One region of the Ornithinibacillus bavariensis genome, then DNA from elsewhere that is predicted to be linked to it. Evidence: a T-box and tRNA genes for the amino acid it is inferred to sense, from the RefSeq annotation. Region 1 holds a T-box; the other holds one or more tRNA genes.
The links. A T-box is a leader RNA that pairs with one kind of tRNA and senses whether it is charged. The one in region 1 lies ahead of thrS (threonine--tRNA ligase), so its partner is inferred to be a tRNA-Thr.
Positions count from the first base shown of each region.

Region 2: it encodes a tRNA-Thr, which carries the amino acid that the T-box ahead of thrS (threonine--tRNA ligase) is inferred to sense. The anticodon was not compared.

Region 1 covers NZ_JBNPWZ010000003.1:271,549-288,385, forward strand. The annotation lists gene infC (translation initiation factor IF-3) at 1-281, opposite strand, end outside; ribosomal protein L20 leader region at 346-469, opposite strand; gene thrS (threonine--tRNA ligase) at 879-2,828, opposite strand; T-box leader at 2,922-3,139, opposite strand; gene ytxC (putative sporulation protein YtxC) at 3,195-4,049, opposite strand; gene dnaI (primosomal protein DnaI) at 4,215-5,144, opposite strand; gene HNR27_RS08335 (replication initiation and membrane attachment family protein) at 5,150-6,505, opposite strand; gene nrdR (transcriptional regulator NrdR) at 6,534-6,995, opposite strand; gene HNR27_RS08345 (cytosolic protein) at 7,020-7,409, opposite strand; gene HNR27_RS08350 (glyceraldehyde-3-phosphate dehydrogenase) at 7,794-8,825, opposite strand; gene HNR27_RS08355 (phosphotransferase) at 9,007-10,143, shown strand; gene HNR27_RS08360 (GNAT family N-acetyltransferase) at 10,470-10,913, shown strand; gene coaE (dephospho-CoA kinase) at 11,196-11,795, opposite strand; gene mutM (DNA-formamidopyrimidine glycosylase) at 11,809-12,636, opposite strand; gene polA (DNA polymerase I) at 12,648-15,284, opposite strand; gene pnpS (two-component system histidine kinase PnpS) at 15,386-16,747, opposite strand; gene HNR27_RS08385 (response regulator transcription factor) at 16,744-16,837, opposite strand, start outside.
Region 2 covers NZ_JBNPWZ010000002.1:173,192-190,028, reverse strand. The annotation lists gene HNR27_RS04825 (SRPBCC family protein) at 160-858, opposite strand; gene HNR27_RS04820 (metalloregulator ArsR/SmtB family transcription factor) at 845-1,171, opposite strand; gene HNR27_RS04815 (DUF6376 family protein) at 1,331-1,759, shown strand; gene fosM (FosM family fosfomycin resistance protein) at 1,796-2,218, opposite strand; gene HNR27_RS04805 (GNAT family N-acetyltransferase) at 2,227-2,700, opposite strand; gene HNR27_RS04800 (GNAT family N-acetyltransferase) at 2,712-3,227, opposite strand; gene HNR27_RS04795 (RpnC/YadD family protein) at 3,371-4,201, shown strand; tRNA gene HNR27_RS04790 (tRNA-Ser) at 4,351-4,439, opposite strand; tRNA gene HNR27_RS04785 (tRNA-Thr) at 4,454-4,526, opposite strand; gene HNR27_RS04780 (DHA2 family efflux MFS transporter permease subunit) at 5,134-6,633, shown strand; gene HNR27_RS04775 (hypothetical protein) at 6,692-7,240, opposite strand; gene HNR27_RS04770 (zinc dependent phospholipase C family protein) at 7,823-8,425, opposite strand; gene HNR27_RS04765 (GNAT family acetyltransferase) at 8,425-9,324, opposite strand; gene HNR27_RS04760 (HIT family protein) at 9,349-9,834, opposite strand; gene HNR27_RS04755 (HIT domain-containing protein) at 9,864-10,190, opposite strand; gene HNR27_RS04750 (DUF4177 domain-containing protein) at 10,289-10,486, shown strand; gene HNR27_RS04745 (nucleoside phosphorylase) at 10,667-11,419, opposite strand; gene HNR27_RS04740 (NUDIX hydrolase) at 11,426-11,917, opposite strand; gene HNR27_RS04735 (class I SAM-dependent methyltransferase) at 11,929-12,639, opposite strand; gene HNR27_RS04730 (glycoside hydrolase domain-containing protein) at 12,811-13,680, shown strand; gene HNR27_RS04725 (GNAT family N-acetyltransferase) at 13,747-14,640, opposite strand; gene HNR27_RS04720 (SLOG family protein) at 14,685-15,239, opposite strand; gene HNR27_RS04715 (CotD family spore coat protein) at 15,385-15,798, opposite strand; gene HNR27_RS04710 (hypothetical protein) at 15,901-16,464, opposite strand; gene HNR27_RS04705 (ABC transporter permease) at 16,557-16,837, opposite strand, start outside.

The DNA.
Region 1 (16,837 bases):
TCATGATCGCCAATTCCAGGTGTAAAGCGCACTTCTTTAACGTTAATAACTTTTTGATTTTTGCGAGCTTCTTTATCCTTCTTTTGTTGCTCGTAACGGAATTTACCGTAGTTCATGATTCTACAAACTGGTGGTTTTGCATTAGGTGCTACCATGACAAGGTCAAGATTTGCTTTTTGAGCAAGTTCTAGAGCCTCTTGACGTGTTTTAACACCTAGTTGATCACCGTTAGAATCAATTAATCGTACTTCTTTCGCACGAATCTTTTCATTAACGTTCATATCTTTGTTAATAGCCAGCCACCTCCAAGTGATTTTTGGGTTTCTGATCATTACGGACAAGTACTTCAATAAAAAAATGTGGGCACACAAATGCACCCACACGTCTTTTAGTCATTCATAAAGCTGTGAACCAGTCAACTGCTTGTAGGCGTTGAACAGGTGAGAAGCGGGTGCCTCTACTTGTCTTTTGATCATTCAATTTTATTCAACTGTTATAGATTAACATATGCTTGAATAAAGTGTCAACCCTTCATACTCTATTTAGTATACACTACTTATTCGTTTTTTGGAAGTTTAGTGTAATTCTACTGGTATTTCCCTTTGATTTGTTTAAACATTGCGACAAAAAGAAAACTATCAATATCCAATAAAACCCATGAACTTACCTATCCTAGATGAACAATACACCATCCATTCATTTGGTTTGAATAGGTAACATCGACTTCAAAATTATCATTGAAAGAAGGTAAAACATTATAATTAGATAAAATTAAACCCACATGAAATCCGTATCGTGACGATTTCATGTGGTTAAGCAATCATTTTATCATAGGCTTTATTCTTTCTTTTATAGGATCATCTATGCTTAAATAGAATCTATTTCTTTACACGTAATACTTTCTTGTCAATCTCATCTTTGATTAACTTTTCAAAATCAGCATAGGAAAGTGTTTCTGATTTTTGCTCTCCGTATCTTCTTACATTTACAGCATCATCTTCCATTTCTTTATCCCCAACTACAAGGGCAAATGGAATTTTTTCAGTTTGAGCTTCACGTATCTTATATCCAATCTTCTCGTCACGCTCATCTACTTCAACACGAATTCCTTGGTATTGTAATTTCTCAGCTACCTTCTTCGCGTAATCTAAATGCGCTTGAGGAGAAACTGGAATTACTTTCACTTGAACTGGTGCTAACCATGTAGGGAATGCCCCTTTATATTCCTCAAGAAGGAATGCAACAAATCGCTCCATCGTTGAAACTACTCCACGGTGAATGACAACTGGGCGATGTTCTTTACCATCTTCTCCAATATAAGAAAGCTCAAATCGCTCTGGTAATAACACATCAATTTGAACAGTGGACAATGTCTCATCTTTACCTAAAGCGGTTTTTACTTGGACATCTAGCTTAGGACCATAGAATGCTGCTTCCCCTTCTGCTTCCACATAGTCTAGGTTCATATCTTCCATTGTTTCTTTTAGGATACTTTGTGTTTTTTCCCACATTTCATCATCATCAATATATTTTTCCTTATCTTCAGGATCACGATAAGAAAGACGGAAGTAGTAATCGTCTATACCGAAATCTTTGTACACATGCTGAATTAATTCAACAACGCGAATGAATTCTTCCTTTAATTGATCTGGTCGAGCAAAAATATGGGCATCATTGAGTGTCATTGCACGTACACGCTGTAATCCAGCAAGTGCCCCAGACATCTCATAACGATGCATAGTTCCAAGCTCCGCAATACGGACAGGTAGGTTACGATAGCTCCACAATTGGTTTTTAAATACCATCATATGATGTGGGCAGTTCATCGGACGAAGAACCAATTCTTCATTATCCATTTGCATAGTAGGGAACATATCCTCTTGGTAGTGATCCCAGTGTCCACTAGTTTTATATAGGTCTACATTTGCAAGAACTGGAGTATATACATGGTTATAGCCTAGTCTTTCTTCTAAATCAACAATATAGCGCTCAATCTGACGACGAATTGTTGCTCCCTTAGGTAACCAAAGTGGTAATCCCTGACCAACCTTTTGATTGATTGTAAATATTTCAAGCTCTTTTCCAAGCTTACGGTGGTCACGCTCTTTCCGCTCTTCTAAGATATGAAGGTATTCTTCTACCTGAGATTGTTTTTCAAATGCCGTACCGTAAATACGTTGTAGCTGTTTGTTGTTACTATCCCCACGCCAGTATGCTCCAGAGATACTTAAAAGCTTAAACGCCTTTAATTTACTAGTTGAAGGTACATGCACGCCACGACATAGGTCAAAAAATTCGCCTTGTTTATAGATTGTAACTTGTTCATCATCTGGAATAGCGTCGATTAATTCTAATTTTAGGTTATCACCAATTTCAGTAAACATTCTCTTTGCTTCGTCTCGAGTAACCTCAATACGTTCAATTGGTAAATTTTCATCGACAATTCGCTGCATTTCTTTTTCGATTTTGGATAAATCATCAGGAGTTACCTTCTCCTCCATATCGAAATCATAATAGAATCCCTCTTCAATAACTGGCCCAACACCAAATTTTACGTTTTTATATAAACGTTTAATCGCTTGTGCCATTAAATGGGCAGTTGAGTGGCGTGCAATTTCAACACCCTCTTTATTTTTATATGTGATAATCTCAATAGCTCCACCTTGGTTTAGCTCACGCTTTAGGTCGTATAGCTTACCATCTAATTTAATAGCTAAGGCTTGTTTTTTTAAGCCAGGTGAAATGGAAGCGGCAATTTCTTCACCAGTTGTACCTTGTGGGAAATCCTTACTAGCTCCATCAGGAAAAATGATTTTGATTTCTGCCATTTTTTACACTCCTTGTAAAATATTCTTTCTCTTTCGTTGGAGAAGTTACTATTACTCCTGGAATTAAAAAACGCCCATCCCTCTGCATTATTGCAAAGGGACGAGCGTTGGTCACGTGGTTCCACCCTATTTCCCGTATATAGAATACGGCTTTAATCTTTAACGCAGATTTACGCTACTTTTTACTAATCCTTCAAAAGTAGAGCTCGAAGGTGGTAATCATTCGGCTGTATGAGGAAGCTTTCAGCAAGCTACTTCCCTCTCTGGGCATAACAGGTAACAAATGATCATGTCCTTGTCGTTACTGATAAACCTATTAAATATAATCCACATTATAGCGCTACTTTTAACAATAATCAAGTCCTGTTATTGATTTTTAAAATAATAGGGAAAAGGAAACTTATTAAACGGCTCAAAATCAACTCTTTCCTGAAAAACATTTATGACCGTTAATGTTTTTGGCTCTGATGGATGATCACCATAAATTTTGATTTTACGAGGTGCCATTGCAACTAATGGTGCCAAATTTAACTCATCCTCATCTAAACCAACGATATAAAGCGGTTCCTTTTGCATTAGCACACGTAGCTCCATTCTAGTAAACGGTTTACCACTCGATTTAAAAAATGAAAAATCGTTTCCTTGTAGAATATGTACAATATTGTAAGATGGTTCTTTCTTCGCAATATATTCTCTTAACATATTTACAAATTCTTGGTGGTCCTCTTCTCGTTTATATTCCTCTATTGCCAAACCAACCAAATTTACTAAATTATCCTTGAAAAGTTTTAACCTAAAATTAACAATGGAATCAAAATGTATCGTTGTCGTATTTTTTACATCTGCCACCATCAAGGAATACAATAATTGTATAGGGTCGTCCTTTTGGTTTCGTACCTTGACACTTTCATCATCTTCACCGGCAAACAACCAATGTGTTAGATCAACTATCTTTTCAATCTCATCCTGATCAGAGTAATAATAATATTCCTCTACTATTCCCTTTATCATTGTAGTTAATCGATGGGTAACAAAGACATCGACCATTGCTTTAACAATAGCATCTATTAACACTGAATCAGTTGGATTATATTCTATTTGTAAATGATTCCCCCATTCTTCACTTGTTTTCCAATGCAATTCAATTTTCTTGTTATAATGGAATAATTGCTCACAAAAACTGATTACTTCTTTGTTAGACGTAAAATAAATATCCAGCAAATCCTCTCACCCTCATCCAAAACCAAACTGTTACATTATATGGACATAGCTTTTAAAAAATGAATAATCCAGTAAAACTAGTAACTTTAGTAAATGAAAAAGAGTGATATACCTTACTTTACAATAAAAAAAGCCAATAAAAGATAGACTTTTATTGACTTCAATTTAATTCCTACGATTGTCTGCAAAAATTGGTACTTCTTGGCTTACTTGTTTAATTCTTTCCATAATTCTGCCCGCTTTGACGGTTTCTATATCACCACGAGTAGACTTGGCTAATTGTTCCTCTAATTGTTCCATACTATAATTGGATGTAAAAAATACAGGTAATCTTTCCATCATCCGATACTGTAAAATTGTACCAAGAACCTCATCCCGGAACCATGCTGATTGTGTTTCTGCACCAATGTCATCAAGCATTAAAACATCAGCCTTTTTAAAATAATCGATTTTTTCATTAATAGAATCATCTTTGATGGATGACTTAATTTCACGGACAAATTCCGGCATATAAATTAGCATAGAAGAAATATTATATTTTTTTAATTCGTTTGCGATTGCCCCTAGAAAATATGTTTTTCCTACTCCGAAGGGACCGTAAAAATAAATTCCTTTTGATGGTATACCATTTTTTAATTCGCTTAAGAAATGTCCCATTTCTATAATAGCCTTGCCTCTATTTGGATCACGATCAATACCATCCATCGTAGCCTCTAATATCTCCCTAGGCATATACAAACTTTCTATAAGCTTATGTTGCTGCTGCTCTTTCTCAAACATAATTCGACTATGACACTTTTCATAAGAAAGATGAATTTCATTATTCTCCACACGAAGTATTGGAGAATATCCTTGCAACATATTCTTACAAGCACCAAAAGACGCACAATGATCACATTGTTTGGATTGTGTCTTGTATTCATAGAATTTAATCAAGCTTTTTTCTATTTCTTGCTTTGGTAGGTCAGGATGCAGAGACAAAAATTCCTTAATTTCCGGGTCTTGTAAGACCTCATTTCGTATTTTTACATAATTTTCCTGGAAATTCTCATTTTTTTCCATCCATTTTTTTAATGTAGATTGTACTGGTTTCATTTCAATCATCCTTGCAAATGACTATTTTTTCCGCCACTAGAATATTTGTTCAAGATACTTTCCATTTCTTGTAGTTCTACTTCACTGATCGTATCGGTTTGTATAGTGGTAGTCTTTTGTTTTCTTTCCTTAAACCAATCTGGAACAACTTCTTTAGAAGACTGTTTTCGGTATGTTCGTTGATTTTGTTTTTTCTCTATTGATTGGCGGTATCGCTCTTTTTCTCTTTTGGCAAATTCCATCGCTTCTTTAGCTGTTTTTAAATTTGCTCGTGACCAGTGACTTGCAATCGTCTCTAGATATGCCTTCGAAAGCTTCATATTAGTTTGTAATAATACGTAATGTATTAATACATTCATTACTGGTGAAGGTAGACCTTGGGTTGTCATAATTTCTCGTATTACCTTTAAATCTTGTTCAGAAGCATGGTTACCACTAGATAGATCCTCTAGCAATTGCTTTGGAGAAATCCTCTCTAATTCAAGAATGAACTGCTCTTCTTTAGTGATTGGCTGCTGCCTTTTCGTTGGAGCTGGTTCTGTCTCTCGTGTAACCAATTGTACACTCGCCTCTTTACGTGCATTCTTAAAGGTGTCATGACAGGCTTCTTTAAATTCATCAATATCAAGATAATTTTCATCTGTTAATGCCCAAAGAACACATTTTTCGACTTCATATTCAGCTAATCCATATAAGTGCATCATTTGAGTAATAATTCGCTTGTTTTCAGTAGTTAACACCCGTCTATAAGGTATCATTCGAGACTTCAGCATATGCTCCATCCAGGAAAAATCAATGGAATCTATATGTGGACCTTGATTCTCGGGAATTCTCTCAACTTTATGGTAGGCATTTGCATCTGGAATTATCGTATCAAAAACTTCATGGAATGATGCTGTTACATTTTGACCACTTGGCTGTTCGAAATGACCAACATAATGCGACTTAAGCATAGAATATTTATCTTGTCCCACATGATGGAATAATAATTGTGATAGCATAGCATCTTTAAAGAAGTCATTTGGAGAAAAAGGACTTTGTAAAACATAATAATAGACTGTTTGCTCTGGTGTTTTATTTTCAAAGGTCTTTAGTAGTCCTATTCCTTCCAACCTTAGTCTTGCCTCATATATATCAACTAATGATATGTTTAAGTAATTCATGATTGTATGGTGTGTCTGAATAGGTGCTATTTCTTTAAACTCCATTTCATGAAGTAAGGTTTGATAAAGCATCACTGCTTTTATACCAATTAAAGGTAAATATAGATGGGTTAACGATTTTGAATAATCTACTGGTAGATTACCATGTAAGTCGACCATATAGCCATCTACTGGCAAGATTTTTCCAATATAGTTCATCTTAACCCTTCCTTTTTAAAGTATCTGCTTAATTCTTCTTATCTGTGATTAAATCTTTTAGTTCATCTAAGAACACATTGATGTCCTTGAATTGGCGATATACGGAAGCAAAACGAACATAAGCCACATCATCGACCTTGGAAAGTCGTTCCATTACCATTTCTCCTACATCTTTACTATCAATTTCAGAAGCACCAATATTCCGTAGCTCTTTCTCGACATCAAATGCAATTTCTTCCATTTGGTCAATAGAAACAGGTCTTTTCTCACAGGCTTTTATTAAACCGCGGACAAGCTTTTCCCTGCTAAACTCTTGTCTTGTCCCATCTTTTTTTACAACGATTAATGGAACTTCCTCAATCCGTTCAAACGTAGTAAATCGGTAGCCACATTTCTCACATTCTCTTCTTCTACGAATGGAACGGCCATCTTCAATTGGTCTAGAATCTAACACTTTCGTATTTTTATAATGACAATTAGAGCATCTCATCACATAAACCTCATTTTTTCATGCTTAGTTTTGTTTATCCAATAAAGGAAGGTCTTTATTTATTCTCTCGTATAACTTTTTTATTAGCTTCGAACTATAACCAAAATCAAAAGGTAATGCTGACTCCGTTGTAACAGTGAAATCAATTGCGGTTTGGTATGGGCGAACCATAATAACCGTTCCGATAACAAACGCCTTTTTTCCTTTTACAACATGGAAGCTAATTTCTCCGTGATCAGTAGAAACAGAGTTGATTTTGTATTCACTAGAGCCACTTATTATTTCTTCTAATTTTGCTAGGCCCTTATCTTTAGTAGTTTTATAATAATGTGTTTGGAGATCCTTATCCCAATGTTTTTCAGACGTCTCCGCACGATTATTAAAATACTTCGATAATGTATTTCCTAAAGACATTCAATTCAACTCCCATATCTTTACGTCCGCTTTACAGTTACTCTTTTTATTTTAACATGTTTTTAAGGATTACCCTAGTATAATTTTTGCTAGAGGGGAACACGGAAGCTTCAATCGAAGCTTACTGGATGGATATGTCTAGTGAAAGCATAGGGTTGATTAATGAAAATATGGTTATAGGCTAAGAGCATGCTCTCAATAATGATAAACAAGTACTCAGGGACTGTTAGCATGTACTAATTTGTGAGACCTTCGTACCTTAGGTCAAGCGTATATGTCCGATTTTAAAAATTATTTACCATTTCTTCCCTTAACAAAGTACAATAAAAAAAGAGTTAGGCACAAAGTAGCCACCTAACTCTTTTTTCCAGCAGTAATCTATAATCATGAAACAGAAACTTTCTTATTCACTAAAAAACTACCAACATATTTCACAAGGTCTACAACTCTAGCAGAATAACCCCACTCATTATCATACCATGCTAGCACTTTAATTTTATTTTCCCCCATTACCATTGTGGACAATCCGTCAATAATAGCTGAATATGGTGAGGTTGTAAAATCTATCGAAACCAAAGGTTCATCACTAAACTCCATGATCCCCTTTAATTCACTTTTAGCAGCTGTCCGGAACACTTGATTGACTATTTCAGCTGTAACTGGTTCTTCTACATCAACTACCAGATCGACCAAAGAGACGTTTGGAGTTGGTACACGTAAAGCCATACCATGCATTTTACCATTTAAATGTGGGAGCACTTCCCCTAATGCTTTGGCTGCACCTGTAGAGGTTGGAATAATGGATTGCGTACATCCCCTTGCCCTTCGTAAATCTTTATGTGGATTATCTAGATTCTTTTGGTCATTCGTAAAAGCGTGAACTGTAGTCATTAAACCATTCACAATGTTAAAATTGTCATCTAAAACTTTTACAACTGGTGCTAAACAATTTGTAGTACATGATGCATTCGATATGACATCGTCTTGATCCTCATCATACGAATGATGATTTACTCCCATTACAATAGTTTTATCTACTTGTTTACCAGGTGCTGTAATGACAACTTTTTTAGCTCCTGCAACTAGATGTAATCCTGCATCAGTTTTTGATTTAAATTTACCTGTAGCATCAATCACCACATCAATATCTAAGTTACTCCAGGGTAGTTTATCCGGCTCTCTAGAATTAACAAGTTCAATTTGTTTACCATTAATTTCAAGTCCATTTTTAAGCGCTTTCACTTTTCCATTAAAAATGCCGTGTACACTATCATACTTAATAAGATGTGCTAAAGTTTCTGGAGGATAGCTCGCATTAACAGCTACAACGTCTAACGTTGGATCTGTCACCGCTTGCCTAAAAACCATTCTTCCTATTCTCCCAAAGCCACTGATGGCAATACGTGTTTTATTCATCGATACTCCTCCCAATATGTTATACTAATTATCAATATTTTAGATAAAGTATAACATAATTAACTTTAAAAGTAATCATTAAATAGTTAAAATCAGATGAAATATTTCGAATGAAAGCAAGAAATCCTTGCTAGATTTTTCCTGTATATCTTGAGAAAATTTATTTAAGGAGTGGATGATCATGTATATTGGCGAAAAGTTAAAACTAAGAAGAAAAAAAGCTGGATTTACACAGGAACAAGTTGCCGAGAAAATGAATATTACCCGGCAAACATTATCCAATTGGGAGGTCGGAAAAAATTATCCTGATATTGACTCCATCATTTCACTTAGCCAAATCTATAATCTCTCCTTAGACGAATTGTTGTTAGGAAAAATCCATTTTAAAGGAGAGTTTGTCATGAATAAGAGATTAACATTAGATGAAATTACTGCTTTATTAAAAAAGCATTACCCGACCGCTATAAATATGAAAGAACTAAATGGTGGCCTAGTTTCGCAAACTTATTTGTTTGAAGACGGAGAACAACACTTTATTTTTCAAGTAGGAAATCAACATGAAAGTTATAAGAAAGAACAATTTATTGGGAAGGAACTTATGAAGTGGTTACCTGTTCGGAATGTATTAGAAATTAATCAGGACGATAATGGAATTGCTTATTCTATCTCAACATTTATAGAAGGCGAAAAATTATATGACCTCAATAGCCAAGAGCTTCTCGACATCGTTCCTGCTGTTTTAGAAACATTAGAAACTTTGGAATCCATTGAGGTGTCTGTGGATAAACAGGGATATGGCTATTTTGATAGTAATGGGAATGCTTCTTACCCGACCTGGTTAGATTTTATTAGTGCTGTATACAACAACGACATTTATAACTGGTCATCCTTAGAACAAAAAGGATTGGATTCTGAAGTAGTTCATCAGGCAATGAAAGAGTTAAAATCTCATATAAAAAACATTCCTATCAGCTCAAGAAATATTGTTCACGGTGATTTAGGCTCATTTAACTTATTGGCTAAGAATAATAAGGTCACAGGTATTATTGATTGGAGTTTATCCTTATATGGGGACCATTTATACGATAAAGCAAATATTCTATTTTGGAATGAGAAGAAGCTTCAACCACTTATCAAAGAAATAACAAATAAATATATTACAACGTTCGAAACAAGAGAAATTGTATATTGCTATATGCTTCGGATAGGATTAGAAGAGTTATATAACACAGTAATTCGCGAATTTGTGGGCTACGATATTGAATGGGTAGCCAATCGGTTAAATGAGATTATGCGTAACTTTTTATATCAAAAATAACTACGGTTTGGTTGGTTTAAAGCAAGTAAAGCTAAAAGCAACAATATAAAAATTAGAAAGAACTACAAAGGTAGTGTCCCCCAAAATATATCGTTACTTTTTTGGGGGACGGTATATGTAATTAAATAATCTCTTTCTTATTAATCTTACTTTTGAAATTCGTGTTGCTATTAAGGTGGCATATAACTGATATCAAATTCCTTGATAATAATTTTCAATTCTGATTCTATACACCTACATGAAAGATAATGATAAGATAGTTATAGTCAAGCAATGAGTAATGGAAAAAGTTGTAGAGATAATGTTTAGGAGGCATCGTTCAATATATGGATAGAATTTCCTTTAGAGATATTGATAGCTCTAATGAACGGATTGTTAGAAGTATAAAATTAAAACCCGGACAAGAAAAATTTATTGAAACTGTCGATGAATGTTTGAAAGAAGCTCATACATACCAAGAATGGCATCCAGTCGCAATATATTACGATAAGGAAATTGTTGGCTTTGCGATGTACGGTTCCTTTGGTCCTAATAAAGATACTTGGATAGATCGAATAATGATCGATGAAAAATACCAGGGTAAAGGCTTAGGTAGAATTGCAATGATCAAGCTCATTGATATTGTGTCAATGGAGTATGGGGTAAACGTTATCTATTTGAGTATCATCGAGGAAAATAGAGCAGCTCAACATTTATACGAAAGCTTAGGATTTGAATATATTAATGAAAAAGACCCGAATGGAGAACTCATCTTTAAATATACTGTTTAAGATTATCAAAGAAAGCCATTGCCACTCTAGTAAAGGATCTAGCAACTTTCTTATCTACCAACTAAATTCGTGCTATAGTCAATAAAAGAGTTCAATAGAAAAAACTTCAACAAAATAGAAAATCGACATTAGCAATTAAAGTTCAACCATTCTAAAAGGGAGTGTAAGATAATCTGTGCATATCACAGTTTTCGTTTACACCCCCACTTTTATTAATTAATGTAATAGTGAACTATTCTGGCAGTTTTCTCGATCTTCTAAAAATCAATAAACACTACTTGATCATAGAACATTCCACTTCCTTAAGATGTCCTTTAGCTGCCCAAAACTATCTTCCTTCGTACCATTATTATTAATTACTGCATCAGCAAGTTCTATTTTTTCACGAACAGGGATTTGTGAACGAATTCGTTGCAATGCCTCTTTCTCACTAGAGCCATCTCTACTCATTAATCGTTCAAGCTGCGTGTTTTCATCGACATAGACGACTACAATTTTCTCTACAAAATGGGTTAGCTTGCTTTCAAACAACAATGGAATATCCATCACTACACATTTCTCCAATGCCTTAGTATAAGCTTCCTTCTCTTCAAGCATCCGCTTCCGTATAGCAGGGTGAACGATCCCATTTAATTTCTTACGCTTCCCCTCATCTGTAAAAATAATGGAACCAAGTTTCTTACGATCAATCGACTGATCCTCCAATAGAATTGTTTCACCAAATTCCTTTACAATCTCTTGATAGGCAAATTCACCAGGTTCAACGACTTCACGTGATATCTTGTCCGCATCAATTACTGGAATATGAAGCTCTTTAAACATAGTGGAAACCGTACTTTTTCCACTTGCAATACTTCCTGTTAATCCAATTACTAAGGTCATGCTAGTCTCTCCTTTACAACTTCTGACACTGAAGGCAGACATGGGTACCACGTCCACCCACTTTCATTTTTGTAATAGGAGCTCCGCAATTTTTACATGCTTTATTTTCTTGACCATATACATATAGCTCCTGCTGAAACATCCCCATCTCACCCTGGCCATTAACATAGGATCGAATGGTAGTTCCTCCCTGCCTTACTGCTTCTTCAAGCGTTGCGATCGCTTGTTTTTGTATTTCTTGGACCTCTTTTTTCTTAAGCTTATTTGCTTGTTTAAGAGGATGTACCCCGGCTTTAAACAAGGTTTCATCTACATATATATTTCCAAGACCTGCAACCACAGTCTGATCTAATAACACTGCTTTAATGGAACGGTTTGTATTTTTAAGCTTTTTGTAAAAGTAATCCAATGTGAAATCTTCATCAAATGGGTCAGGTCCTAGCTTTTTCAGGGGCTCTTGAATAAGTTCTTCTCCCTTATTTACTAGGTGCATCGTACCGAATTTCCGGACATCGTTATAGCGTAATTCCTCCTCAGTCGTAAAAGAAAATATGACATGGGTATGTTTTTTTATCGGTTCATCCTTGTAATGAACACTATATTTTCCTTCCATTCGCAGATGTGAAATTAACGTATAATCATCCAATTCAAATAAGAGATATTTTCCTTTTCGTTTAATATCATGAATCGTCTGTCCGATTAAAAGATGCTTAAATTGTTCTGTATCCTCTGGTTTTTTAACAATTTTCCCCCAATAAACGGATACATGGTCAATGGTTCGATTTAATACAAATCGCTTTAATGTTCTACGTATTGTTTCTACTTCTGGTAATTCTGGCATGTTAATTCTCCTTACTTTGCATCATACCAACTATCGCCATAAGCATATTCTGCCTTTAATGGTACAAGTAGCTCAACGGTTTGCTCCATCATGGCCGGAACAATTTCTTTCAGTTTCTCTAGTTCTTCCTTTGGAGCCTCTAAGATTAATTCGTCATGAACCTGAAGCAGCATTCTAGCTTGCATCTTTTCATCGATGAGTTTTTCATGTAAGTCAATCATAGCCTTCTTAATGATATCAGCAGCTGTTCCTTGAATTGGCGTGTTCATCGCTGTTCTTTCTGCAAAACTACGAAGATTAAAGTTTCTGCTCGTGATATCAGGTAAATATCTTCTTCTATTCATTAATGTCGTGACATAACCTTTATGCTTGGCTTCCTGAACGATATCATCCATATAGGCCTTAACACCAGGATAACTAGCAAAATAGCGCTCGATAAATTGCTTAGCTTCCTTACGGGTAATGCCTAGATTTTGCGAAAGACCGAAATCACTAATACCATAAACAATTCCAAAATTAACTGCTTTCGCCTGTCTTCTCATATTCGAGGTGACTTCGTCTTCAGATACATGGAAAACGTCCATAGCTGTTTGCGTATGAATATCTTGTCCCTTTTTAAACGCAGCAATTAATTTTTCATCATTTGCTATATGGGCTAACACTCGTAATTCAATTTGCGAGTAATCTGCAGCAAACATAATCCAGCCTTCCTGAGAAGGAACAAAAGCTTGTCTAATCTTTCTTCCCTCTTCTATTCGGATTGGAATGTTTTGTAAATTTGGATCGATTGAGCTCAATCTACCTGTTTGTGTTAATGCTTGATTATAGCGAGTATGAATTTTGCTTGTCTTTTTGTCTACAACCTTTAATAAACCTTCAATATAGGTTGACTGAAGTTTTCCTAATTGACGATACAATAGAATTTTGGGGATAATCTCATGCTCATGTTGCAGTTGCTCTAAAACATCTGCAGCAGTCGAATAGCCTGTTTTTGTTTTCTTAACTACCGGCAAGCCCAATTTTTCAAATAAGATTGGACCTAACTGCTTAGGAGAATTTAAATTAAAGGTTTCTCCAGCAAGTTCATATATCTCTTTTTCAATTTCGCCTAACCGTTCTTTTAGTTCCGTACTCATTTGCTCGATACGTTCCACATCGAGTATAACACCTGTATGCTCCATCTCTCCTAAAATAAGTGCTAATGGCATTTCTAGTTCTTTTAATAATTCAAACTGTTCATTTGCTCGTAGCTCTTCTTCCATTTTCTCTTTTAGTGTGAACAAAAGCATGGTTTTCCGTACGATATGGTCAGCTAGCACCTCTTGGTCTGGTACTTTCATTTTTGCTCCCTTACCATATACTTCTTCATCATATAGAACCGTCTTTAATCCTATACGATGTCCAATTGCTGGAATATCATGATTATTCTCAGAAGGATCTAGTAAATATGACGCGAGCAATACATCAAAGCTCATGCCTTTCAAATGAATTCCCTTTTTCCAAAGAGAAACTAACGATTGTTTTGCATCAAAGACAATTTTTCTTTGCTTTTCGTCTTCTGCCCAAGTTTTAAAAGCTTCTGATTGAAGTGCAATATCTGTAGGAATAAAATATGCATGTTTGCTATTCACTACTCCTATTCCCTCAATAGGTGCAGTATGATAACTATCCGTTAATATTTCAACAATTAATGCTTCTTCACCAGTAAACATATCTTCTTGAACCTTGTCTACTATTTGGAAATCTATTGCTTCAAACTCATTCGTTGATTCCTCTATGGCTTCATCTGAGCCAACTCTATCAAGTAGGGATTGGAAGCCTAAATCCTTAAAGATGCTAGTCAAATCCTGAGGAGCAAAACCATCATATTGGAGATCTTCTAATTGTATCTCAACTGGAGACACACAATTAATCGTTGCAAGTTCTTTACTCATAAATGCATCTTCTTTATGATTGGTTAAGTTTTCTTTTAATTTCTTGCCACTTATTTCATCTAAATGATCATAAACATTTTCTAATGTTTTATACTCTTTTAGTAGCTTTGTGGCAGTCTTTTCTCCAACTCCAGGTACTCCAGGAATATTGTCTGAGCTATCACCCATTAGCGCCTTTAAATCAATAACTTGATCTGGTGTTAACTCCATCTTTTCAACCATATATTCTGGAGTATATGCTTCAACTTCACTTATACCCTTTTTCGTAACATTAACGGTTACATGCTCGGATACAAGTTGTAACATATCCTTATCACCGGAAATAACCTGAACATCCCACTTCTTTTCTTTCGCTTGTATAGCTAATGTACCAATAATATCATCAGCCTCATATTGGTCTAGCTCATAATGACGAATTTGAAATGCGTTAAGTAATTCTCTTACTAGTGGAAACTGTTCAGACAACTCTGGTGGTGTCTTTTGGCGTCCACCTTTATACTCCTTAAACGTGCTATGTCTAAATGTTGTCTTCCCAGCATCAAATGCTACTAAAATATGTGTCGGCTTTTGCTCCTCTAAAATACGTAAGAGCATTGTTGTAAATCCATACACTGCATTTGTATATACTCCCCTATCATTGTTTAATAGTGGAAGAGCAAAAAACGCACGGTATGTAATACTGTTACCATCAATTAGTACTAATTTTTCCGCCAATTGTTATTCCTCCTTACACGACAAATCTACTTGCATCTATTCTACCATTACTATTTCGATAGGTAAAAAAATTTAGAAGCATCCCTAAAGCGGAGTGCTTCTCATTTTGGAAAATATAGATGAAAAGTAGTTCCAGTATTTAATTCACTCTCTACTTCAATCATTCCCTTATGCAGCTCGACAATATGCTTCACAATTGCAAGCCCAAGGCCAGTACCACCTGTATTACGGCTTCGAGCTTTATCTACCCGATAAAAGCGTTCAAAAATTCTAGGTAGCTCTTCCTTTGGAATGCCGATTCCTGTATCCTTCACGCATAGATGGATAAAATCCTGTTCTTCCTTAACTTTTAACGTGACTCTTCCATCCTTGGGTGTATAGTTTATCGCATTTGCGACTAGATTAATCATAACCTGCTTAATTCCATTCAAATCTGCAAGAAAATCTATTTCAGAGTCATTGTCAATGATTAGTTGAATACCTTTTTGATCAGCCTGCTGTTTTAAAACTGGGATAACATCATCTATCAGCTTTCGAGTATTTACCAAAGTAAGCTCCAGTTTGGAATCTTCATTTTCCAACTTTGACAACGTTAATAAATCCTGTATTAATGATTGTAGCCGTCTACTCTCTTCATTAATAATACCTAGAAATTGTCTCGCTATCTCCTTATCTTTTAAATCATCATCTAATAGCGTTTCGGAAAATCCTCGAATAGAAGTTATTGGGGTTTTCAGCTCATGAGAAACATTTGCTACAAAATCCTTACGCATTACTTCAAGTTGCTTCAAATCAGAAATATCATACAAGACAAGTACAACACCTTTTATAATATTACGCTCATCAAATATAGGTGCTGAAACTATTTCAAAATACTGTTTTACCTCAGCATCAAGCGTAACAAAATCCTTTACATTCTCTTCATATAAAAAAGTTTGCTGGATTGTTTTGTGAAGTTTCTCCTGCTCCATTACATCATAATATAAATATCCAATATAATCCTTCTCCAGCTTCCCAAAAATGGATAAAAACTTCTTGTTGACTAGGTGTATATATCCTTTTTCATCGATCAACACTAGCCCACTCTGAATATTTTCAATTACTGTAGTTAATTGTTCTGCAACTATCTTTTCATGAATGGAGATTTCACTAAGACTTCTTGCAAGTGAATTAATTTTCATCAGCAAAGATGCCATACTTCCACTCACTGGATGATGCATTCTGGCTCGAAAGTTCCCTTTTACTAGTTCATCTAAAGTTACTGTTGCTTTCTCAATAGGTTTAATGTATTTATCATAAATGAAATGAAGCAAGGACATAAAAACTACAAATTCAGTTAGCAAAACAAGCAACAGGACAAACAGATTATTCGTAAATTGGCTTAAAACGATTCCAGTTACAACTAAGGTAATTATTACAATGATTACAAAGTTTAGGAATGGTTTTATCGTAGTGAACTTCACGTCGGATCCTCCATTTTATAACCAAGTCCACGAATCGTCTTAATATAAATCGGCTTTTTCGTATTAGGTTCAATTTTCTCACGTAAATGA
Region 2 (16,837 bases), on a different contig from region 1:
AGCACTAAATTAACCATATTGATTTTACCTAGCTTTTTACTAAATACTTTAGGATATAAACCTATCATGGAAAAAGTGTCACAATATAACAATGAATTTAGCATCTTCATCCAAGATTAATCTATAACACATTTAAAAAAATTCACATTACTTTTCCTTTCAATATGACACAGGATATGGCTCTACATTACTTATTAGCTCAAGCTCTTCTGCACCACGCAGTACCTGTAAGGAAACTGGTTCATTAATGGCTTTTGAATTTAAAAACCGCTCAAACGATTCATAGCCTAACACAGGAACATTATCCAATCCAATAACGATATCTCCAGGTTGCAATCCAGCATTCGCTGCAGCAGAACTATCATTTACTTGTAAAATTTCTGTGCCAATTGACTCGTGATGAGTTGTGTGTACGATCCCAATCCACGCTTGCCATAAGTTTTTCCGATTATCTAATCCTGTTTCATAAACACTTTTAAGGTTCTCCAGAAATTGTCCAGTCCCAAATAACATATTTTCCTTTGAAGCTGCATCCATTTCTTCGAGATAAGAAGCAGAATATGTAATACTGACCTTTACCCCTTCATCCACAACCTCTACGTTTGTTATCGTTGTAAAATCACCATCATTTCCCTGTAAAACAAAGCGCCTCATAGGAACTATCTCGGTAAAAGTACCCTCTGAAGTTGCACCCCAGCCATGATCCATATAACCTTTTCCACCTACACGAAAATCCAATTTCGCTTCTTTTGTATACCATTTGTTTAAGTGCTCCTCTTTTGTAAGAGCCTCCCAAACCTTTTCCATCGGTGCATTTACAACGATTTCCCGCTTAACAAAATTTTCAACCTTGGTCATCTCGACTTTCCCCTTTTTCCACATAATTTTTTAAGCTCTCGAGCTTATTATCTAGTAAGTCTGCGATGTATTGAAGCATTTCATTGTATGCAAGTTGTAATTTCCCTTTATTCAAGGAGTATACACGATATTTTCCTTGAATCTCTTCAGAAATAATATTTTCTTCCATTAAAATATTCAAATGCTTCTTGATTGCTGGTTGTGAGATATCAAATGAAGCTACAATTTCCTTTTGAGTTAAATCACCCTCCTTTAACATATTCAGGATAAATCTTCTTGTTGGGTCGCCTAAAGCTCTGTACACATCCGACATCTTTTTTCACACCTTATTCATATAACCTTTTGGTTATATATAATTTAGCAAAGGATTTCATATTCGTCAACACTTATTTAAAATTGTTTCATTCACATCAAGACAGCTTAGGAGTAACATGCTATTCTATGATTAATAAATAATAAGAGGAGAAATTAAATGAAAAAGACCCTTGGACTTTTACTTCTTTCAACCATCATACTTCTTACGGGCTGTGGCATTATTGAGGAGACAAGGAAGACGATTCATTATGCTACAGAAACAACGGACTTTATTAATGAACTAAGCGCCTTTTCAGTAGAGGTACAGTCAATAATGAATAACGGAGAAGTGAATGTAACTTCCATAGAGGAGAAACTGTTAGATATAGAAAATACCATAGCTGAATTTAATTCTATTGAGGCCCCTGCAATTGCAGAAGGCATACACAACGAAATACTCATACAAAATGAAAAACTACTTGATACAATTAATCAAATACAATCTGGAGAACTAATGATAGAGGATCTCAATAAAACAGACTTCACCCAATCTATAGATAACATTACAACGTTTATGGATCAAATACAAAATTTAGAGAACAATTGAAAAAGGATTATTTAAAAATAATCCTTTTTACAGTCATTACTCATAAAATCTCATATGCTTTTTTTCTTTCCGGTAATAGTCTAATCTATCCTGTAATGTTCCTGTATGAAACTCAAATTTATGTCCATCTGGATCAGTAAAGTAAATAGATTGTTTATCCCGACTATCCCTTTCTCTTCCTATAAGTATACGTACATTTAGTTCCTTTAGCTTTTTACAATGTGCGTCAAAGTCCTTCTCATCTACTGAAAAAGCGATATGTGTATAGGAATGTTCTATTTCGTTTCGAGGAATTGTCTTTTCTTCATTTAATGCCAGCCATAGTCCATTCAAATCGAAGTAAGCAGTTGTTTTCCCCTTTACCAAGAGTTTTGCATCAAATACATGTTGGTAAAATTGAATGGATTGCTCTAAATCCGATACCGAAAATAATAGATGATTAATTCCACCTAATTTCATTCTTAATCCTACTCCTCGTCTCTTACCATTACAATAAACTTAACACCATCGCCCCTAACAAACTCGCTCTGCTTTAAAAAATTAAACTTCTCATATAGGCGAATTGCTCGAAGGTTAAATTCTGCCACCGTTAATCGTATACTGCCTTTTGCTTCTCGTAAAACTTCTTGTAAAATAAACCGTAAAAAAATGGTTCCTATTCCTTTACCAGTTAATTCCGGTTTCATGCCAATTCCAATATCCACACAAGAATCAGCATAGGCATTAACCTCATGCCCCTTAGGTACTTGTGCATCTCTTCCTGTACAAAAGAAACCGATTACCTCTTCCTTATGAAGAACTGCTCGATAAGAATTACTCATCAACTCCAAAATAGCTTCGCCAGATAGAACATTATTATAAAAATCATACGGCTTTTCATATTTCCAAGTTAGGATCTCAATTGCAGTATTTTCTTTAATTCTACTTGTTGTCAATTCCAATTTCTTACCCTCTATTCTTTATTAGATAACCATAGTGACATATATTCTTCATCATAAAATGCATGATTAACCATAAGTGCCTTCTCTTCTAATCCAAATGTCTTAAAGCCATACCTTTGATAAAGTCCCTTTGCTTCATGGTTATTAGATACTACAGACAGATTAATTTTAGATAGACCGCCTAATTCGTATGCCTGTTTAAGTGCAGCCTCAAGAAGTAATTTTCCAATACCTTGTCCCCTATATGCGGGTTTTACGTACATTGCAAAAATACTAGCTTTATGTTTTAATTTTTCTTTTGTTTCGGGAAATAATGTTACCATTCCGATCATCTTATTTTCCTGAAATGCACCAAAATTATAGGTATTTGTCTGTCGAAAGCTCTTCTCATAATGTTCAACTATATTTGGGCTTGTAATTACTTCCTCAAAGCTCGTAGAAAAGGCTTCTGGATTTACTTGCAATGCCTCTAAACGTAAATCGTAATATTCCTTAGCATCGTTTGGTTCTAACAAACGAATTATCACAGCCATTCCCCCATATAAAATTCCTATTCTAGTATTCTAGTTTTTGCGACTAAAACCCTTTAAAAAAATTAAATGCTTTCAAAAAAATATTGGTTGCAAATATATGTTCCTATATAATAAGAAGAAAAAGGACGTGAAACCGAATGCTATCTCCCGTCATACAGGAGGAAAAAGCGACATATGGCTCTCCAGATTATGATAGACTTTGGAAAAAGCTTATAAGTGAATTGTTTGAGGAGTTTATTCTATTTTTCGCTCCATTCCTGCATGAGAAAATCAATTTTTCAAAGGAAGTAACCTTTCTACAACAGGATTTTTTTCAAGAGATTTTAGATTATAGATCAAACAGAAGTTATGCTGTTCTAGTTATTAAAGTGCCACTTGTAAACGGAAACGAAAAGTGGCTATTGATACATATTGAGATTAACGGAAAGGCAGATAGAGCATTTCGAAAACAAATGTTTCGCTATTTCTATCGAATATATGATAAGTACGATCGTGAAATATACGCCATTGCCATTCTTACAAACTCGAAGGGAAATCGCAGACAAAATTACTTTGACTATCATTATTATGGTACAAGTATCATCTATCACTACCACGTGTATAACTATTTAGAACAGGATATTCATGAACTTCAAAAGTCATCGAATCCATTTTCGGCTGCAGTATTAGCAGGAATCTACGCAAATGAAACAAAAAATAATGATTTGAAAAGATACATCTTAAAACGTAAGCTAATGGTTCAAGTGTTAAGACATTTCTCCCAGCAAAAAGACAAATCCAAACAATACCTTTCTTCATTATTCTACTTCATCGATTATTTACTCCCAACACGAGAAGAATTACAATCGATACTAACAGAGGAATTGAGCAATTTAGTTGGAATGGGGGGAGCAGATAAAATTAACTTTGATATATCTGAATTTTTCCCAACATCAACAGGAAATCTAGATAAATTTAAAAAACATTGATTGAAAAGAACACGTACTTTTAAAATCAAGAAAAAGGTTTCACTAATAGTCTTTACGAAATAAAAAATGCTTAGTGACGGAAGTTCTGTAGAAAAAATATAAAAGCCGTATCCTATTGGATACGGCTGAACTCTTAAGTATTTTCCTAACGGAGAAGGTGGGATTCGAACCCACGCGAGCTATAAAGCCCCTAACGCATTTCGAGTGCATCCCCTTATAACCACTTGGGTACTTCTCCATAATAGTGAATGATGCTGGTGAGAGGACTCGAACCTCCGACCCCTTCATTACGAGTGAAGTGCACTACCAGCTGTGCTACACCAGCATAGTTATTAAATTCATGATATACTCCGAACATAAAGCTCCCTGCACTTTCTAAATAACCCATGGATGTTGAGTGCTGTACTTCATAGAATACATGAACCTCTGTAGCAGGTTTACGATATTAGCTAGGATACTTAGTATAACTTACGAAGAAAATAATACTCCTATCCTTGGATGATTTCAAGTAAAAATTATTGGTAATCTATATTCCCTATTTTCATTATAAAAGCTACTAGATGTTATGAACCACAGCTTCTATTTCTACAGCTTTATAAATTTATAAATTTTATTGCAAACTTTTTAAACCTGATTCTGATTTATTTGATCCTCATATTCTAATCTGATAAGTAAATAGACAATAATGGTGGCAATATAGTTGTAATGACTACTTCAATATAAATTTTAATTTTCCTATGTTTTAACATAGTAATGAAGGATATTGTAGTTTTGCTCACCTGATAGGGAAAATTCTAAGACCTATTTTTAGCATTATTTATAAACATAAATCTTTTCTATTAATAGCTTACCTTATCTGTTGCAAAGATTTTACTATATGTATAAAATACTTAAGTGCTTTTAGTTTGAAAAAAGAAAGTAGGAAGAATATTATGACTAAAGTTGAAACACAGGAACATAAAGTCCCTTATGGAATAATAGCGATATTATTTATTGGAGCATTTGTGGCCATACTAAATGAAACATTTTTAAATGTAGCATTACCTTCTATTATTGATGAATTTAGAGTTAGTCCATCGAAGGCTCAATGGTTAGCAACTGGGTATATGCTTATAAATGGAATCCTAATTCCTGCAAGTGCATTCTTCATTCAGCGATTCTCAAACCGCGCGATATTTATAACAGCAATGGGCTTATTCTCACTTGGCACATTACTTGCAAGCCTATCTCCTACATTTGGCGTATTAATTGTAGCGCGAATGATTAAGGCATCTGGTTCAGCTATTATGATGCCACTACTTATGAATGTAATGTTAGTTGCTTTTCCTATTGAAAAACGTGGACAGGCTATGGGAGTATTTGGGCTTGTTATGATTGTAGCACCGGCATTAGGACCAACCTTATCAGGAATTATTGTGGAACATTATAGTTGGAGAATGTTATTTAACATTGTACTACCTTTCTCTATTCTTTCACTAGTCTATGCGATATTCAAACTTAAGAATTTTACACCGCAGCGTAAAATTAAATTAGATGTGCTATCCATCCTATTATCTAGTATTGGTTTTGGTGGACTCCTATATGGATTTAGTGTTGCCGGAGACCTAGGATGGAGTAATCCGCAAGTATATGGTACTATCATCGCTGGAGTAATCGGTGTTATTTCGTTAATTATTAGACAGTATCGACTTGAAGAGCCATTACTTGAATTTAGGATTTTTAAATATCCGATGTTTGCGCTATCCTCCGCAATATCGATTATCATTTCACTGGCATTGTTTTCAGGGATGATTTTAGTGCCAATCTACATTCAAATGATTCGAGGATTTTCACCAACAGAAGCAGGTTTACTAATGCTTCCAGGTGCGATTGTAATGGGAATTATGTCTCCTATTTCCGGTAGACTATTTGATAAGTACGGTGCAAAAACCTTATCCATTATCGGATTACTCATTTTGCTGGTTACGACCTACGAATTTAGTAAGTTATCCTTGACGACTTCATTTGCATTCGTAGCAATCTTATTCTCGATTCGTTCATTTGGAATGTCCATGGTCAATATGCCTGTCATGACAAATGGTTTGAATCAATTGCCACCACAAGCATATCCGCATGGAACTGCAATGAATAATACATTATCACAGGTATCAGGTGCAATTGGATCAGCTTTATTAGTTACAGTCATGAATAAAAGAACAGAGGCAAAATTGGAAGAGTTAACGAAGGGACCGATTGACGAAAGTATGATTGATACAGGAAGCTCTGCAATTGACGTGCAATCACAACTTGTCAATCACGCAATGTTGAATGGGATAAACTTCTCCTTCTTCGTATCTTCATTGATTATAATTGCAGCATTAATATTAGCCTTTTTCATTAAAAGAGTTCCTGTTAACCAGCCTGAAGCAGAAAATAATACCAAAAGTAAATAAAGCAGAAAGACCCTTTTGAATGAATCCACCTTGGATTGTGAGCTTCAAAAGGGTCTTATTAATTATAAGTAAACAATATATTGCCTTCTTTATCTAGAATGTTAAATGTTATCGTATAAGAATCTGAAATGGGCTCCTCTATCACATCGACAAAAACATGCTTTTTATTAATTTCTACATTATTTTGAAATACCTTTGCCCCTTCATCAGTACTATGTATTTTATACGCTACATGTTTAGCACCTGAGTGATGGAATATCCCACCCCATATAACATTAAATGAATCACCAGATTTTTCCTCGATTGAATTTAGCGTGATAAATTCCGACTTCTTGCCAAGCTCTATCGGAATCATCTGATCACCACTTGTGACCAAATTATAACGATCTAATCCATTTTTTTCATAGGAGCTTTGACAAATAATAAATTCTCCTTTTTCATTCTTGGTCAAAAATAATACAATTCCAATATCATCATTCTGGTACAAAATTTCCGGTTTATCAAATTTACCATACACACTATCACTTATTGCCTCTTGCAAGGTATTGGATGAACATCCAACTAAGCATATGATACCAAACAGCATTATTATAAGTAACCTCTTCATTTTCGCCTCCCTGATATCAGGGTACCGTTCCCCCCACCCTTCTCGTATTGAAGAATTAAATAGATCACTATTGTAATAGGAATAACAAATCCCATTCATGATTAATACTACAATGTAAATCCATAGAGTGGGATCTTATCCATTAGTTGGAAGGTATAATATATTCCATTAACATAGTGAAAATTTGACATTCGTCCAACCTTTAGCAAATAACCTTTCTAATAAAGTTGGAAATCAATATAGTTTCTTGTGGGATAATAAAATAATAGTTCTCTTCTATATAAGACGAATATGGACGTGAAAAGGTTTCAAATAATTGGAAAATATTTATATTAATAGTCCGAAAGTATCATTTCTCATTAATGTCATCTAGCTAATTGGCAAAATCTTTTTTAGTAAACCGTCCATAATCTTCAACTTCGTATCAAATCCTCTGGAGTGTCATTTCAATTATACCAATATTTACTTCTGGAATAGCCATTAAATCTGGAGAGGAAATAAAAATAATCTATTTTTTCAGCCAAGCTTGTTTGGATAATGCCTTCATAAATGATTTAAATGGGGTTGCCTTTCTTTCTCGAACTATCCAATCCCTATTTCTTTCAACCTCATCATACCGACTTCAATCGATGTTTCCACGTAACCAATAATCTGTTGGAAGGTAAATACATTTAATGCTGCTTCCAGATCTTCTTGAGGATAATGGATATCTTCAATAAGATAAGGAATAAATTTCTCTACATCCGCTACCTTAACCTCCTCTAGGTCATGAATGGATGTTAGCTGAAAGTCCTTTAAAATATTTGTATCAATCTGATAATAATGCAGTAATTTACCATTCAAAACCTTAAAATCATGGTGATATCTCTCCAAAAGGGTTTTATCTTGATCCATTCGATTTTTCAACCAACCTTGGTAAAAACCTTTTACCCAAATATAATCTGCAATAAGGTGGGTATAATACCCCAGTATATAGTCACTTTGTTGGGGATATTTTTCTAGAAAAGCGTTAAAATCGATCGAGGTTGTGTAATCATCCTCATTACCCTTATAAAAATGTGACCTTGTTTTTGGGTAGACGGCATCAGGTGCAATTCCACCGATTAGAAATGCATGCTTATCCATTATTGTAGATTGTCTAGCGATTTGAGTAGCTACGATTAAGTGCATAATTCGTGACCCCATTAGTCATTCTCCTTCTCTTTTTGAAACGTTATTAAAACTGGCTCTCTTGGGAATGGTTTAGATTTCAGCATGTGCATGGCATAAGGACTTGTAGTATCAAATTCTCCTTCAAGGAAACGGTAGCCATGTAATTGAGAATAATAGATTTGTTTTTCCAAAAGTATAGAGAGTATGTCTATCTCTGATAAATCACTTGCCCCAGACCATCCTAATTCAACAGTCCCTTGCTGGTCTGATTTATGTAGAAATGAATATGCTAATATTCCATCTCCCTTTTCATTGAGATAAACATAGCTTCCATCCAGCAATATATCCTCAGCCCAAATCATTTCCTTCCATTTATCTAACGTTAAATCAGCTACGGGATTTACAAGATGGGTTTCTTCATAGTTACGTTTTACTAGTTTTGTTAGCTGAGTGATAATGTCTGGCCTTGTTTCTATTTCTCTTAATGATTTTATTTGTTGAAGAGCTACGGGAAGCATTCCTTGCAATGACACTGATAAATCCAATGATGGCAAATAGGTTTTTCTGATGATTTTAAAATTAAGCCTGCTAAAATAGTTGCCTAAAATGGAATTCTCATCTAAGGATATTTGTAGAGGATAATCTCCCTTACTAAGGCTACCTTCCATTTCGGCAAGTAACCTATCAAGACAATCTAAATATTCAGGTAGGGCAATACACCGAAAGTAAGTACAGTATGGATGAAAAATACTTTTCCATGAAGTAATTAACCCAATCATCTTCTCTTTTTGTAGAGCAATAAATGAACCTTTACTAGTACTACGATTGCCTTCTACTAAATTTAGAAGATTTAATTCCCCATTGGCTTGAATTATAAGTTCTCTTAATTCCTCTTTATATGAATTATTGTATTTTTTTATAATGATTTCCATTATCTCTCCTTAGCTAATCCAGCCTTAATTTAATGCTTTCTGTAGAGCTTGGATCGCTTGTTTAACCTCGTGAACATTTTCTTTATTGTTCATATGATTTCTTGCATGAAGAAGAACGGGTCTCACTGATTCTACGGAACGGCCGAATTCATACATCCATTTATATCTTGGTACCATCCACGTGTGAAAATGATGGGTAGTATCTTCATTATAGAAGTAATAGACATTCTCGATTCCTAAAATTTCACGCTGTGCTCTCCTAATTCTAGTTAGTAAATGAATATAATCAAGCTGTTCTTCCTCGGACATTTCATCCATAGTGGTAAAATGACGCTTGGATGCTAATATGACTAACCCTTTAATTGGGTATGCGACATCCTGATGAGCGTGAAAAAATTCCGTTTCCACCACTACTCCTCCATCAGGTTGGACTGCGCCACTTACAATTTCACAGCTTAGACATTCTACTTCTACGGTTTCACCATTAGACAATTTTATGATTCTTACCATTTGTTAGTCCCTTTCTTCGTTATTACGAATTATTTTCTCTTTCCAGAAACAATATGCCAATGCAAATGTTTCGATTCTTGATACTCTCCTAAATTTGTAATTACCCGACATGCACCATATTTCTTCTCAACTTCTGCTGCTACCTTTTGGATTACCTTTATTAATTCGAATAAAATAGCCTGATCCTCTAATTCAATGTTCGTTAAAGAAGGAATATGCTTTTTGGGAATAGCGACAATATGAACATCATATGCAGGTCGAGTGTGATAATAAGCCAAAACATTTTCAGTTTCGTGCACTTTTTCTACTATAGTATTTCCGCTAAGTACTTCGTCACAATAAAAGTCGTTAGTCAATATAATGTCCCCCTGTTAAAATGATTTTAAAATATTATAATATTTAGGATATGATAAAATGGAAATTAAAGCAAAAATCATCTTTTGGAGGGATATCATTGATCAAATGGGAATACCTAGTTGAGACTTGGACTCTATCAATCAACACTGCAGACCGCGAAGAGTTTGAACAAGAATTAAATGAATACGGAAGAGATGGGTGGGAATTGGTTACCATCATTCCAAACGCAGGAGATTCTAACGATAGTATTTCTATTGCATGTAACCAATTAGTTTTTAAAAGAAAAGTTGAATAGCGGATAGTAAATATAGTAGGGTAGCCTTTCCTCATTTATCGAAGCTAGCTTTAATAGAAATAAATAAGGACAAGTAGGAGTCTATAATTTTGACTCCTACTTGTCCTTATTATATATAGTAGAATAATAGGCTTCTAGTGTTTTTTATTACTGGGAACAATGCTTCTTCCCTTAAAATTCCTATGAAAGGTCTAATGTGGATAAATATAAAGCCAACTCCCTTATTCGTCTATCTGTCTCATCCATTATTTGACTAATTTCCTCCGTTGTCGAATAGAAGGTATCCCCGTTTATGATATGGTCAGATAAATTTAATAGTCCAATTGCTCTTCTCTTAAAGTATTTAGCAATGGCAAAGGTAGTTGCTGTTTCCATATCGACACCAAAATGGCCGTCCTCGGACCAGCCTTTTACAATTTCTGCTGTTTCCATGTACATGGCACTCGTTGAGAAAACAGAACCTGTCACATATTGGTACCCCTTCCTCTCACAGAAACCTATAGCGGCTTCTATTAAATCATGATCTGCATATACCATTGTATCCCCTGGAGAATACCACTGGGATACACCATCTTCCATATATGCACCTGTAACGATTAAAATATCTCCATAGTTTACATCACGAGATAATCCGCCGAAATAGCCCGTTTGAATGAACTTCTCCGTCCCTAATGTTCCAAAGAGATGGGCAGTAATAGCCGCAGATGGTCCACCAAACACATTAGAAAAACCTACTTTTCTCTCATGATGATCCCCTATTACTGTATTCCATTCAGGTAGCCATTGATCATTAGCTAAAATATTTTTCCATAGTAATAGATTTTCATGATGCTCCCATTCTCCATGTAAAATAAACGTTTCAGGAATATATTTTTCCTCTATTTTTAATGATTTCTTCCAGTCCTCTTTCGTAAAGTCCCCATATAGTTTCATTGTCTGTCATTCTCCTTTTAATTGCGCATAAGCTAGGATATGTTTGTAGATTTCATGCCAATTCTTATAGTAGCTTTTTACATCACATGGTTTAATGAATGCCCTTCTACTAGATTCATACCTTGCCTTAAATGTATAAATAACATGTATATCCATGCGGTAGAACACTTGATAACCAACTACTGGATATGGACTCAAGCCATCCCAGTTAGGGTTCTCACGATGGTTTACCTCAATAGCACCTAAATAGAAACAGTCGCCCTCGACATATCCCTCTTCCATCACTTCACGTTTAAAGGCATCCTCTGGGGTCTCACCTGGCATTACATGTCCACCTGGAATATCCCACCCCCGATTGTCTAAATCAACTAGCATTACCTTTCCCTCATGAAAGCAAAAACCATGAGCACTAGTCACTAACTCTCGCGGAGCTTGAAAATCTCGTAGCCAGGTTAGTTTAACTGTTGAATTGCCCCAATCTACATAAATGGACTCCATACTACCCGCTCCTAATTATTCTTTACGACATAGGTGATGGCTTTCGTTCTCAGCAATATCTCACGTTCACCTCGAGTAATCTTATACTCTAATTGCTTCACAAGACTTTTTAATACGGTCCATCCTTTATAGTTATTTTCTAAAATGTGATTCATTTGTTCAGTGGAAAGATTCACTTCCACTTTTACATCTAGTTTTTTACTAGTTTCCACATCAATTTCTTCAAGGTCGGAGTTAATAATAATACAATTAATCCCTCCAGACTTAGTTCCAGCTGCCATGTCTTTTAATACCGTATGCAGTGCGACTTCAGATTCTACATGCTCTAGGCTTGAAACAGCTACAATGAAATCAAACGCACTTTTCTTAATGTAATAACTTTCAATCGTGGATTTGATTGGTTCAATAAGCGTCGAAACATGAAATTGTTTAGCATAAGTTCTTAACTTTTCCGTTGCCGAATCTAACAAATCAACACAAACAACCTTGCCTAATACATCCGCCTCTCGAATCCATTCCGCGATTGGAATACTATTACGTCCTACCCCACTACCTAAATCAAGAACATTCACCCTCTTATAGCTAGCAAACAATGGCAATAATTCAACAACTGTACTGACTGGTTTATGCAACCAAGATCCACCTTCAAATAAAGTATAGTTGTCATAACAAAAATCGTGATAAGCTTTTTCCTCTTTACGTATATGGTCAATTCGATTCATTATGCATTTCCTCTTCTATGTTTTATTTCTTCCTCTATCTATTTATTTCGACAATTTTATCCCTTTTCCTGCAGTAAAGTTCCAATAAGTTAGAGCTGTTTTCGAAGATTGCCCACACCTATCGTCCCTTCCAGAAATACACTGCTATAGGGGAAGAAGGGAGGTTTAACTATGAGAAAGTACGAACTTTTTACCCTGATAAGCTTGGTGATTATTATTACCATCCCCATCCTGCTTCACTTCTTTTATACGCCACAGGAAACAACTCATAAAGCTCAAAACTCCGAAATAGCGGAAAAAGAAAATAATGTAGAAGGAAGAGAAAGCAAAAATAAGGAAGATGCTACTAAAAACAATGATAAAGAAAATTTAGATAAGGATAACAAACAAGATGATAAAAGTGATGAAATTCATTGGGGTGTTGATTCTGCAACGTATACCGACAGTGATTTCCTCGGCTGTGTTATTGACAACTATGGAAAACCGACTATATGGGGACGCTATCTTGGAGACAAAGAAGGTGTTTCCGCTGGCTTAGACAGTAATGAAGTAAAACTTTTGCATGAATCTAATATTAAAATCCTTATCGTTTACAACCATGTAGAAGACGCAACTGGTCATGATAACGGAGTGGAACATGCGAAAAATGCTATCGCTATGGCAAATAAGCTTGGTGTACCAAAAGGTGTGGCTATTTTTTTAGATATTGAACCAAATTATCCAGTTGATGCAGAATTCATTCAAGGCTGGTATACAACACTAGCAGACTCAAGCTATCAACCGGCAGTATACGGAGTTTTTGATAAAGATAGTGATCTATTAAAAGCTTACAATTCCATGGATAAGGAAGCACAAGAGAATACCATTGTATGGACAGCCTATCCTCAAGCAGAAATCACCACAAAGGAAGACGCTCCAAAATATGATCCACAAGGACCAGAAAATTCCAAACTCTACGGCTGGCAATACGCAATCGAAGGAAAAACCTGCAATATTGACACAAACCTATTTATCGGAAATATACTCGAAGTTCTATGGTAGTCGGAGTGGGTTTGTACCCACTCTTTTCTTTTTCATTTAAACCAGACTTAGTCTAAGACTAGTTCCTTAATCACTCACCTTGTTTTTTTGCAAGGAGGGCGGGCAGGCGTAGTTATATGCTTTGATTTTTTTATTAATCTCTTTAATTAGTAATCGTCTATCTTTACCTTCTAACCCCATCAATCCTTCCTTCAATCTATCAATCTCATTGGCAAGTTCAACCCATTTTGGAAGAACATGATTATCCTTTAAGGTTTTATACAGCTGTGCCTCTGATGGGTTTAGAAAGCTAGGGCCGAGATCAAGAGGTTTTCCTTTTCCAGGGAGGTTATCAAAATCACCGGCTGCTTCTGAACGTTTAACAATCTCTGTTAAATGGTCTGTATACGAAATAGGAGCATCCTGCTCATACTTTTTCTTCCTCCACTCTGGCTTTAATAAGGAGAGTACGTAGGCATCATTATGTTGATTATGTTGATAAAGATAGCCTTGGAGAATTCCTTCTTCTTTAAACCCCGCCTTTTTTAATAGTCCATTGGACGCATCGTTCGCCGGATAAGTAATTGCCCCGATACGATAAATATCTAACTCTATGAAGCAATATTCTAAAACCCTAGTAAGCGCTTCTGTTAAAATTCCTTTTCTCCAATATTCTGGATGAAGTTCAAATCCTATTTCAGCCCTTTTCATACCAGGAACATAATTATGTATACCAATAGTTCCAATCAATTGATCATCCTCTTTCAAAGCAATGCCCCATCGCATCCCACGACCCTCTTCAAAAATTAATTGAAAGTGATCAATTATTGCTTCTGCTTCCTCTAACGATTTCAAGCTATTACGACCGTAATATTTGGTGACTTCATCATTAGAGAGAATATCGTAAATATCGTTTGCAAATTCTTGATGAATTTCTATTAATCTCAATCTAGCGGTATAAAGAACAGGAAATTTCTTCATATACCTCAACTCCCTTATTTTTATTCCGATATAAATGATTCTTTCTAATTCCAATAATCCGGATCGTCCATCCGCAGCTCTTCCACCATATCATCTAAGTCCATTGGGGTTATCAAAAATATCGGGTAATCCTTATTCGCCTTTTTTGCTTCTTCATAAAAAAACCGATTACTACCTGGATATTCTTCATCGATTAAAATTAGGCAACCATCGCTCTTTTCCACCAACCATTTATTTTTGGCGCGAAATTGAAATGGTCCCTTATATTCACCTTTGTACAGAGGCTGGTAAAAATCCACTACCATCGTCAGTTCCTCGTATTTAAATTTTAAATCCTCCGGCCAACGCTCATCCTGATTTTCAAAGGGTGGGATGAGAGCAATTTGAATATCATACTGCTCCTTTAATTCCAATGCTACCTCAGCTGTCCATAGCTCCACTCCCATTTGCCCGGAAAGAAGAATCCATTCCAATCCCTCCTCTATGAATCCGATTAATCGTTTTTTAATCGCTGCCTTTATAATAGCAATCTTAGGATCATTTTCTTTAAAAATATTTATTTCCCTTGGCTTATACCCAGTAACAGATAGTACCTTCATTGGGAATTGCACATCCTTTTTCAAGAATAACTAATACATACATTATCCCATACTTTTATAAAACTTTATCCTCAAATATCATTTTTTATGATGGAAACAGCAATGAAAAAGAGCCGACTCCATAGTCGACTCTTTTTCAAGGAAGTTATCCTCCTAGCATTGGATTTACACCTGTAGGGCCGAATCCCATGCCTGGACCCATCATTCCCCCAGGGCCCATCCCCGGACCCATCATTCCTGCAGTTCCAGGTGCTACACCCATGCCTGGACCTATTCCAGGACCCAGCATTCCTGGTCCTACTCCTGGTCCCATTACTCCTGGACTAGATGGAACTTCAAACGCTCCTCCGAATGAATTAGAACTATCAACTGTATTCACAACAGATGTGGAGTGTGGGAATACATGTTGGTTATGAATATGATGATGATTCATTACAGTTGTATGAGAAGGATGGATATGCTCAACAAATTCTTCGGTGCAATTTTGTACGACATTACATATAGTTGGATGAACAATGGTTTTCTTACATCCACAATGTGGACCACAACGATGTCTCATATGGTTTCCCCTTTCTTGTGATAAGTTCACTATTAACCTATGACAAGTGACGGATACTTGTATCAGACAATAACCTAATTTTAAGGAAATTCGCTGAGATTTTTATTTCGCTTTTCTTCTGATGCTCCAGATTGCCCAAACACCAACAATTCCCAAACAGCTAACAAATGTCCAAAATCCTGTTACCATCCACTCAGGAAAAACCCTATTAAATTCTTTCTCCAATTCCACATCTTTGGTTGGAGACATACCTTGGCCTAAAATATCAAAATCATTTTCAACGGATTGTACAGCTATGGTCCTATCACATATACCAGTCGACAAATAATTGTCAGAATCAGATAATAACTGTTCGCTTGCATAGACTAAATATTCCTCACCTACTTGAAAGTCAATGCCGCAATCCCCACCTCGGAGTCCTGTCTGAATAATGATTTGTGATTGATTAGCACCTTTCCAATTCTCGAATACATCAAATAGAACCCTTTTAGAATTGCTAGTATCTTTTATTCCGATAACCACTCCTCGAAAAACAGCCATAGACTGCATGAACTCACCTTCAACAGATTGCTTTTCCGCACATGAGCATCCTGAGCTAGTCACTGGAATAGACAATACTATTACCGTGACAAGGATTAAAATAGTATATAAACGAATCATTTTCATCAATGTTCCCCTCTTTAACTATGACGAAACTATTACGAAAAATGATTCAAAAAAAGATGGTATTAGTCGTTGACCGAATACCATCGTAAACCTTAATAATGTGCTAGTAAGCCCTTACTCATTGCATAGCGTTCACAACGTAAGAAAATAAATAGTCCTATCCCAAAGTAAAATAATCCATTGAACACTAAAATAGAAATATCACCAACACCAAATTCGGTAATGGTAGTGCCATTGATCATGACCTCTCTTACCATGTCAACTCCCTTTACAAATGGAAAAAATGCTAAGAATGGAGCTACCGATAATGGCACAAAGGTTAAACCTGCTAGTAAGAATTGCAAAATTTGTAAGAATGCCTGTATTTGCTTAA